Regions from separate parts of the Streptomyces sp. NBC_01257 genome, predicted to be linked through region 1. Evidence: riboswitches for the same ligand, from Rfam matches in the RefSeq annotation. Region 1 holds a riboswitch; each other region holds the start of a gene.

The links. A riboswitch is a leader RNA that binds a small molecule or an ion and turns the genes downstream of it on or off. The one in region 1 is predicted to bind S-adenosylmethionine.
Region 2: linked by a shared signal. The riboswitch ahead of OG408_RS34125 (hypothetical protein) and the one ahead of thrC (threonine synthase) in region 1 are both predicted to bind S-adenosylmethionine.
Region 3: linked by a shared signal. The riboswitch ahead of OG408_RS40245 (putative leader peptide) and the one ahead of thrC (threonine synthase) in region 1 are both predicted to bind S-adenosylmethionine.
Region 4: linked by a shared signal. The riboswitch ahead of OG408_RS11105 (aminotransferase class V-fold PLP-dependent enzyme) and the one ahead of thrC (threonine synthase) in region 1 are both predicted to bind S-adenosylmethionine.

What each region holds. Positions count from the first base shown of each region.
Region 1 is NZ_CP108472.1:5,034,393-5,036,585, reverse strand. Features, by position in the region: gene thrC (threonine synthase) at 20-1,315, opposite strand; SAM riboswitch class I at 1,333-1,459, opposite strand; gene OG408_RS21770 (glucosyl-3-phosphoglycerate synthase) at 1,613-2,193, shown strand, end outside.
Region 2 is NZ_CP108472.1:7,812,577-7,814,769, reverse strand. Features, by position in the region: gene OG408_RS34130 (cytochrome P450) at 1-550, opposite strand, end outside; gene OG408_RS34125 (hypothetical protein) at 776-1,210, opposite strand; SAM riboswitch class IV at 1,258-1,367, opposite strand; gene OG408_RS34120 (phosphocholine-specific phospholipase C) at 1,480-2,193, opposite strand, start outside.
Region 3 is NZ_CP108472.1:8,795,946-8,798,138, reverse strand. Features, by position in the region: gene OG408_RS38250 (amino acid ABC transporter permease) at 1-94, opposite strand, end outside; SAM riboswitch class IV at 421-528, opposite strand; SAM riboswitch class IV at 653-797, shown strand; gene OG408_RS40245 (putative leader peptide) at 834-899, shown strand; gene OG408_RS38245 (hypothetical protein) at 1,061-1,849, shown strand; gene OG408_RS38240 (helix-turn-helix domain-containing protein) at 1,859-2,193, opposite strand, start outside.
Region 4 is NZ_CP108472.1:2,634,098-2,636,290, forward strand. Features, by position in the region: gene OG408_RS11105 (aminotransferase class V-fold PLP-dependent enzyme) at 1-1,077, opposite strand, end outside; SAM riboswitch class IV at 1,252-1,369, opposite strand; gene trpD (anthranilate phosphoribosyltransferase) at 1,453-2,193, opposite strand, start outside.

The DNA of each region.
Region 1 (2,193 bases):
TCGGGTGGTCAGAAGCTTCTCAGCTGGTGGCGGCGAGGCCCGCGTCGCGGAAGGCGTCCAGGCTCGGGCGGATCGTGGCGCTCACCTGTGAGGTGGCGGCCACCGCGTCCAGCGTCTTCAGGCCGTCGCCGGTGTTCAGGACGACGGTGGTGAGCGTCGGGTCCAGCAGACCGGCCTCGATGAGCTTCTTCGTCACGCCGACCGTCACGCCGCCCGCCGTCTCGGCGAAGATGCCCTCGGTGCGGGCCAGCAGCTTGATCGCGTCGACGACCTGCTCGTCGTTGACGTCCTCGACGGCACCGCCGGTGCGGCGGGCGATGTCCAGGACGTACGGGCCGTCGGCCGGGTTGCCGATGGCGAGGGACTTGGCGATCGTGTTCGGCTTCTGCGGCCGCACGACGTCGTGACCGGCCTTGAAGGCGGCGGAGACCGGGGAGCAGCCCTCGGCCTGGGCGCCGAAGATCTTGTACGGCTTGTCCTCGACGAGGCCGAGCTTGATCAGCTCCTGAAGGCCCTTGTCGATCTTCGTGAGCTGCGAGCCGGACGCGATCGGGATGACGATCTGGTCGGGCAGCCGCCAGCCGAGCTGCTCGCAGATCTCGTACGCCAGGGTCTTGGAACCCTCGCCGTAGTACGGGCGCAGGTTGACGTTGACGAAGCCCCAGCCCTCGCCGAGCGGGTCGCCGATGAGCTCGGAGCAGAAGCGGTTGACGTCGTCGTAGTTGCCCTCGATGCCGACCAGCTCACCGCCGTACACCGCGGCCATGACGACCTTGCCCTGCTCCAGGTCGTGCGGGATGAACACGCAGGACCGCAGGCCGGCGCGGGCGGCGGCGGCGCCCACGGCGCCGGCCAGGTTGCCGGTGGAGGAGCAGGAGAGGGTGGTGAATCCGAAGGCGCGGGCGGCCTCGACGGCGATCGCGACGACACGGTCCTTGAAGGAGTGCGTCGGGTTGCCGGAGTCGTCCTTGACGTACAGGCCGCCGGTGACGCCCAGCTCACGGGCGAGGTTGTCGGCCTTGACCAGCTTGGTGAAGCCGGGGTTGATGTTGGGCTTGTCCGCGACATCGGCGGGGACCGGCAGCAGCGGCGCGTAGCGCCAGATGTTGTTGGGTCCGGCCTCGATGCGCTTCTTCAGCTCGTCCGGGGAGCCGCTCGGCAGGTCGTACGCCACTTCGAGCGGCCCGAAACAGGACGCGCAGGCGAAAAGGGGGCCGAGGGGGAATCGCTCTCCGCATTCGCGGCAGGAAAGCGCCGCGGCGGGACCGAGGTCCACGGAAGATTCGGTGTGTGCTGCAACAGTCTCAACAGCCATGATGGCGAGGCCCTTTCTCCTCATCTTCCTCGTGACGCATTTCGCCACGAGACGGAATTGGCACCTTCCCTACCGAACCTCGCGGTCGGCAGGAGGGTTGCCGGGACTTCAACGGGCCGTTCCCTCAGTCCCTCTGGATGAGCGCTGTGGCACTGGACCATGGATCCAGGCGTTTATCGGCGGACGGACCCCGGCATGCGACGGCCATCTGCGTTGTTCAAGACTGTAACCGAAGCACCGGACTGTTGAGATAGTCGTCCGTACCGCGAGATGGATCACATACAGGGAGTATCGACCGTGCTGGAAGAGGTCGAACGCTGGCTGACCAGGCGTTCCTGGTCGGCCGCCGACCGTCCGCTGGACCGTCTTCTGGCCGCCAGGGACAGCCTCCGGAACGCCGGGTCGCGCGCCGGGAGCGTCAGCGTCGTGCTGCCCGCGCTGAACGAGGCGGAGACGGTCGGCGACATCGTCGCGACCATCCGGCGCGAGCTCATGGAGAAGACCCGGCTGGTCGACGAGCTGGTGGTGATCGACTCCGGCTCGACGGACGCGACCGCCGAGGTCGCCCGCCGGGCGGGGGCCCGGGTCATCCACCGGGACGCGATCCTGCCGCGGATGCCCGCCGTCCCCGGCAAGGGCGAGGTGCTGTGGCGGTCACTCCTGGTGACCGGTGGCGACATCGTGTGCTTCATCGACGCGGACCTGAAGGACTTCTCGGCGGACTTCGTGTCCGGCATCGTCGGCCCGCTGCTGACCGACCCGTCGGTGCAGTTCGTCAAGGCGATGTACGACCGTCCCTTCGGCGACACCACGGGGCAGGGCGGCCGGGTCACCGAGATGGTGGCGCGCCCGCTGCTCAATCTGCACTGGCCGCAGCT
Region 2 (2,193 bases), 2.8 Mb from region 1:
GGAAGCCGACGAGGCGGGCGAGGACGAGGACGGGCAGGGGTTCACAGAAGTCGGAGACGAGGTCGGCGGTCCCCCTGCTGCACACGTCGTCGATCAGACGGTCCGCCAACTCCTCGCAGTGGCGCCGGATCTCGAACGGATCGGCGCCTTCGAGGGCCGGCCCCACCATGCGCGCGTGCCGCCGGTGCTCCTCCCCCGCACTGAAGTAGATGGACGGCAGGGGCCGCCCCACCATCGGCAGCAGCGGCCAGTCGTCGGGGATGTGCGGCCACTGGTTCCACAGACCGACGTCGCGGGGGAACAGCTCGCCGTCGCTGGTGACTTGGTGGAGCTCGCGGTACCCGATGACCAGCCAGGCGGGGAACCCGCCGGGCAGTTCCACCGGGACGACGGGCCCGTGATCCCGCCGCATGCCGCGGTAGACGGCCTGCGGCTCGGTCTGGAAGCCGGGCCCGCTGAGCGGCACGGCTCCGGAGGCGGCGTGCGCCGGACAGCCGGGAGGAGGAGACGGAGAGGGCGGCGCGGGCTCTGTGGAAGAAGGGCGCGTCATGAGTCCTGACTCCTGTGGCGACAGCTGCACGCGTCATGATCATGCGATCAACGCATGTTCACTATAAGGATTTTGTGTGACGCCGGACCGGTCAACAGCGATCAATTTCGCGCCTTGAACGCAACAACCGGGCGACAACTCCCCACATTTGCAGAGCATCACGAAGTACCGCCCGGCACGATGCGCGCGGGCGGTACGGGACGGGCGAGTCGGACAGCCAAGGCCCTAGGCCAGGGAGGAGCGCTCCCCGGCACGGACGCCCTCGCAGAGGTCCCCGCCCTCCAGGCCGACGTTCACCAGCCCGGCAGCACCCCGGGTTCCCCCACCGGCACCGCCGCTGTCGCCGTCGCCGTGCACGAGCTTCAGCGCATGCCAGCGCGGCAGCCAGTACACGCGCCCGCGGTGAGCCGCGAGAGTCTCCCGCAGTGCGCCGGGGGCATGCGTCCAGACGGCGGGAAGGTCGTTCGCGTAGTCGAAGGCGGGACGGAGTTCGACCCATCCGTCGTCGCGGACATCACCGGCGGTGAGCAGGATCTCGACGGCCTGCCCCGGCTCCTGGCGGCACTTCTTCGCATGGATCCAGTGCACGCGGTGACCCGCGGCGTAGCGGGAGCAGTCGTCGCTCCGCACGGAGTCGTTCTGGGTGAGATGACGCAGCATGGTGGGATTCGCCTTCCGGGACGAGGACCCCGGGTGTCCTGCACCGCGGTCCGCTGTTCCCCGCACCCTGCGCACGGGGCAGGTCGTCACCCGGAGCACCCGCAGCGGAGCGGGGTGCCGTCCAGCAAGCCGGGGCTGCGCGCTGGAACTCATGACCCGACGAAAACTCTAACCCACGCAAACCGCACGACCCGACGGGTGGTCAGGAGCGTTGCGGCACCCCCTCGGGTGTCGCGACGCTCCCGCCCCACCGCCGGACCGTCGGCCACTCACCCGGTGACGAGACCCGGGTCGCTCGTACCGGCTTCGCCGGTCTCGACGTGTCCGGCGAAGCGCCGCAGGAAGGCGGTGTCCGCGTCGGAGGTGACGGCGATGTCGTACCAGCGCTTGCTTTCCCGCAGGTCGAGGACGTGCTTCACGGTCGCGCCCGCCCGCACGGTGAAGGTCTCCGCGCCGCTTCCGTACCCGGCGGCACGGCGAACGGTCAGGTGCACGCTCGCGGACCCGCCATTGAAGAGGGTGAGTTCGAGCCCACCGGTCGCGGCGACATGACGGGCCGTCACCTCAGGTCCGGCCACCTTCCCGGCGGACCTGAAGGCACGCAGGAACCCGTTGGGGCCATGGACGGTGAGATCGGTCACGCCGTTGGAGTAGAGCGTGTTCCAGCTGTCCGAGAGCGACGCGCCGGCCCCGGCGGTGTAGGTCCAGGGCCCGTCGGTGCGGTTCGCGGAGGTCACCAGGAACTGCGCCCCGGCCGCGGCCCCGCCGCTGAAGGTGAGGCGGTACTTGCCGGTGGCCGGGTCGGCGGCCCCGTCCACGAAGGGCGCGTAGCGCAGCGGCCGGGTGGGACGGGCGCCCTTCTCCTGTTTGGGCACGCTGCCGGTGGCGGGCGGTGCGGGCACGTAGTCGGGGTGGCGGCCGCGGTCCGGGGGCTCATAGGCGTCGGTCGACGGCAGCGGGGCGTCCGAGGTGTCCGTACGGCC
Region 3 (2,193 bases), 3.8 Mb from region 1:
GGCTGTCCGTCCCGGCGGCCGGATCGGGGCGCGGCATCGTCCCGGTGGGCGGCGCTGATCCCTTGGGCACAGCGACGCCGGAGGATTCACTCATGGAGGGCTCCAGCGGATGCGGACACCCCGGACCGCGGCGGGCGGCACGCCGCCGTGTCCGTCGGAACGGATCGGCGGAACGCGGCACACAGCGCGGGAGGGGGCCGGGCGGGGAGAGGGCACACCGCGGCAGCGGTGGGTGTCAGGGAATCGGAGAGCCGTCAGCCCTGACAGAGAGGGCGGGAAGCGGCCGTACACAGCGCGCTGTTGACACGCAGGAGGTCGACGGTGCGGTCCGCACACAGCAGGACGCAGCCGCGGGGCCGTCGTGCGGCCGTCCCGTCAGCTGCGTACATCTCGCTCACCGTCACCATTCCGCCCCGCGGGGCCTCACGCTTACCGAACGTCATCCGGTCCGGTCCTCACCTGGGGCACCCCACCGCGTGCGAGGGTTGCCGGCCGGCGAGCCAGGGCTTTTCACCGGCACTCGTGACCGTGCTGCTCTGGGCCGGAGGTTAGGGCCGTTCCGAAATGGATGTCAACGCCGGTGACCACCAGGCGAGACGGCTCGGACCACCTCCTTGACGACGTCACCGGGCGCACCGAGACTGGCGGGGACGGTCACGATTGTCAGCGCCGCCCGGACGGGATCTCCCGCTCGTGCGGTCATCGGCCCCGGCCCGCTGACAGGCAACCCTTCCACCGCGATGGGGTGCCCCGGGTGACGACCGGGTCCCGTCGGTGCGACGGGGCAAGCGCGGTCTCGCGTCTCGCGAGCCCCGACGGCAGGACCGGTGGGAATGCCCAGGATCGGCTTGACAAGGCGCTTGCACATCGATCTGTTGCGCGTCTCCAGCGCTTACTAGGGTCCGTCGGCGGACGGACGCGTACCGGGCTGTCGAACCGGCCCCTTGCGCGTTCCTCCGGACGGACCGGTATGCAGGCTCAGTCGTTCCGCATCCGGCCGCCGGTGCCCACGAGGCAGCGGTGGCTTCGTCGTTCCCCCAGGGATCCCACAGGGAGAGTCATGCCCGAGACAGCATCGCGCGGTTGTGGCACAGGCAACGCGTGTACGTTCGGCCCCGCTTCATCCGCACCGGCGTCACGTCCGTCAGGTCTGCTCCTCGCGTCGGCCGTACGGTCCGCGCCCATCCACAGCCGGATCGGCGTCGGTCTGGCCGGCGGCTTCTATCCGGCACCGCACCGCTACGAGCTGTTCCTGTCGGTGAGTTGTCCCCGCTCGCTGCGCATCTCGATCACCCTCGGCCTGCTCGGGCTCAAGGACTCCGTCGCCACCACGCTCCTGACCCACCCGGCCGGCACACCCGAGGGCTTCGCGGCGCTGCGCGGTGCGTACGAGGCCACGGTGCACCACTACAACGGGCCGCTGACCGCTCCCGCGCTGTGCGACCGCTGGAGCGGACGCATCGTCAGCAACCACACGCCCGACATCCTGCGCGACCTCGCGGGGCTGCTGTCCGGCCACGACGAGGCCTGCCCCTCCCCGCTGCACCCGCCGGAGCTCGCCGCCGACATCGACGGCATCCGTGAGCTGCTGGAGCTCGGGGTCACGGATGCGGCGGAGCCCTCGGAGCGTTCGGCCGCGCTCGATGTGATGGAGCACCGTCTCTCCCTGCACCCCTACGTGTGCGGCCCTCAGCTGACGGCGGCCGATGTGGACCTGTGGGTGACGCTCGTGCAGCCCGGCACGGCCGGTTTCCTGTGCGGGTACCCCCGCCTCCAGGAATTCGTCGGACGGCTCGGCGACCGCCCGGCCTTCCCCTACGCGAACGGCGTGGTGGCCGAGGCGGCGTGAGGGCGGCGCTCAGCCGGTCTCGGCTCCTCCACCGGAGCCGGGGCCGGGCTCGCCCGCCGGGGGGTAGCGGACGAAGAGGACGCCCTGCACCTCGCCGTCGGGCGCGCCGTAGACGTGGGGCACATCGGCCCGCCACTCGGCACTGGCGCCGGGGCCGGCCGTGCGGGTGTCGTCGGGCGGGCCGACGACGGCAGTGCCGGACAGCACCATCAGGCTCTCCCGCGTGCCCGGGACGTGGCCCTGCGACTCCTGGACGGCGCCCGCCCGGATGCTGATCCGGAACACGTCGGTGACCGCGAACCCGGCCTCGTACCGTTCGAGCAGGACGGCGGTGACGGCGCTTC
Region 4 (2,193 bases), 2.4 Mb from region 1:
GGCGAAGTGCGAGCTGTTCCAGCCCTCCACCACGAAGGAGATGACGCCGACCCGCGGGGCGTCGTCGCCGAACAGTGAGAGCACCTTGACCTCGGGGACCTCGGCGAGTCCGGCGCGGACCGTGCTGACGAGGTGCTGCTCGCGGGCGACCAGGCTGTCGAATCCGGCCTCGGTGAGCGCCTTGCAGGCGGAGGCGATGGAGTAGACGCCGATGACGTTGGGCGAGCCGGCCTCGTGGCGGGCGGCGGTGGTGTGCCACTCGACGTCCACCCCGCCGTCGGTGCGCCGGGCTACCTTGCGGGAGGCGCCGCCGCCGGCCAGGTAGGGCTCGGCGGTGCGCAGCCAGTCGGAGCGGCCGGCGAGGACGCCGGAGCCGAACGGCGCGTACAGCTTGTGGCCGGAGAAGGCGACCCAGTCGACGTCCAGCTCGGCGATGTCGACGGGGTGGTGCGGGGCGAGCTGGGCGGCGTCGAGCACGATCCGCGCGCCGTGGGCGTGCGCGGCGGCGGCGAGCTCCTTGACCGGCCACAGCTCACCGGTGACGTTGGAGGCGCCGGTGACGCACACCAGCGCGGGGCCGTACGGGTCACGGTCGGCGAGCGCCCGCTCCAGCGTGGCGACGGCCTGGGCCGGGGTGCGCGGGGCGTTCAGGTAGGTCACCCGGGCGTCGCGCCAGGGCAGCAGCGAGGCGTGGTGCTCGGTCTCGTACACGAAGACCTGGCAGTCGGCCGGCACGGCCGCGGCCAGCAGGTTGAGCGAGTCTGTGGTCGACCGGGTGAAGATCACCTGGTCGTCGGGGCGGCAGCCGAGGAACTCGGCGACGGTGACGCGGCTGGACTCGAAGAGGTCCGTGGAGAGCTGCGAGAGGTAGCCGGCGCCGCGGTGGACGCTGCCGTAGTACGGGGCGTAGGCGGCGACGTCGTCCCACACCCGCTGCAGGGCCGGGGCGCTGGCGGCGTAGTCGAGTGCGGCGTAGGTGACCTCACCGCCGGTGACCAGCGGGACCGTCACATCCTTGCCCAGAACGGGCAGCGGGGAACAAATGGACTGGTCGGCGGCAGCGGTGAAGACAGACATGACGAACTCCCGTAACAGGCAGGCGAAATCCGCGTGCCTGCGACGACGCGGCAGCACGGAGGGAAGAAAGAAGGGTGTGCGGAGGAGGGCCGAAAAGCCCTATCGCATTCGCTTGCTCACAAGAGGCTCCCTGAGGACCAGGACCCCACGGGTGGACATCTCACGATGTCGAGGGGTCCGCGCTTGCCGCAGACCTCGCTGCCTACGGCCTGGTCTTCACCCGGGGCACCCCGCCACGGACGGAGGGTTGCCGGACAGCGGGCCGGGGCCGTAGTCGCTGTCACTCATGACCTGCGCAGCATCTTGCCATACGTACGCAAACGCGCAAGGCGCAGTCCATGATCTGGACTGCGCCCTGCCTCACACTCCGTGCCCTCAGACGTTGCTGGCCACGACCCAGCGCTCCAGCACCCGGCCCGCCGCGCCCGAGTCGATGGACTCGGCGGCCTTCACGATCCCGCCGGCGATCTGCTCGGCCAGCGTGCCCTCCCCCGGATCCAGGGCGACCAGGGCCGCCGCCGAGTTGAGCAGGACGGCGTCCCGTACGGGCCCCGTCTCACCGGCGAGCAGCCGGCGGGCCACATCGGCGTTGTACGAGGCGTCGGCGCCGCGCAGCGCGTCCACCGGCACCAGCTCGAGACCGACGTCGCGCGGGTCGAACGCCTCCTCGCGCACCACGCCGTCCCGGGCGATCCAGACCCGGGAGGTCGCGGTGGTGGTCAGCTCGTCCAGGCCGTCGTCGCCGCGGAAGACCAGGGCGGAGTTGCCGCGCTCGGCGAGGACGCCCGCGACGATGGGCGCCATCCGCAGGTCGGCGACGCCGATCGCCTGCGACCGCACCTTGGCCGGGTTGGTGAGCGGGCCGAGGATGTTGAACGTGGTCGGCGCGCCGAGCTCCGCCCGGGCCTTCGCCGCGTACCGCAGTGCGGGGTGGAACTTGACCGCGAAGCAGAAGGTGATGCCCGCTTCCTCGGCCACCTCCACGACCCGCTGCGGGGGCAGTTCCAGGTTGACGCCGAGCTTGCCCAGGACGTCGGAGGAGCCGCTGGCCGACGACGAGGCGCGGTTGCCGTGCTTGACGACCTTGGCCCCGGTGCCCGCCACGACGATCGCCGA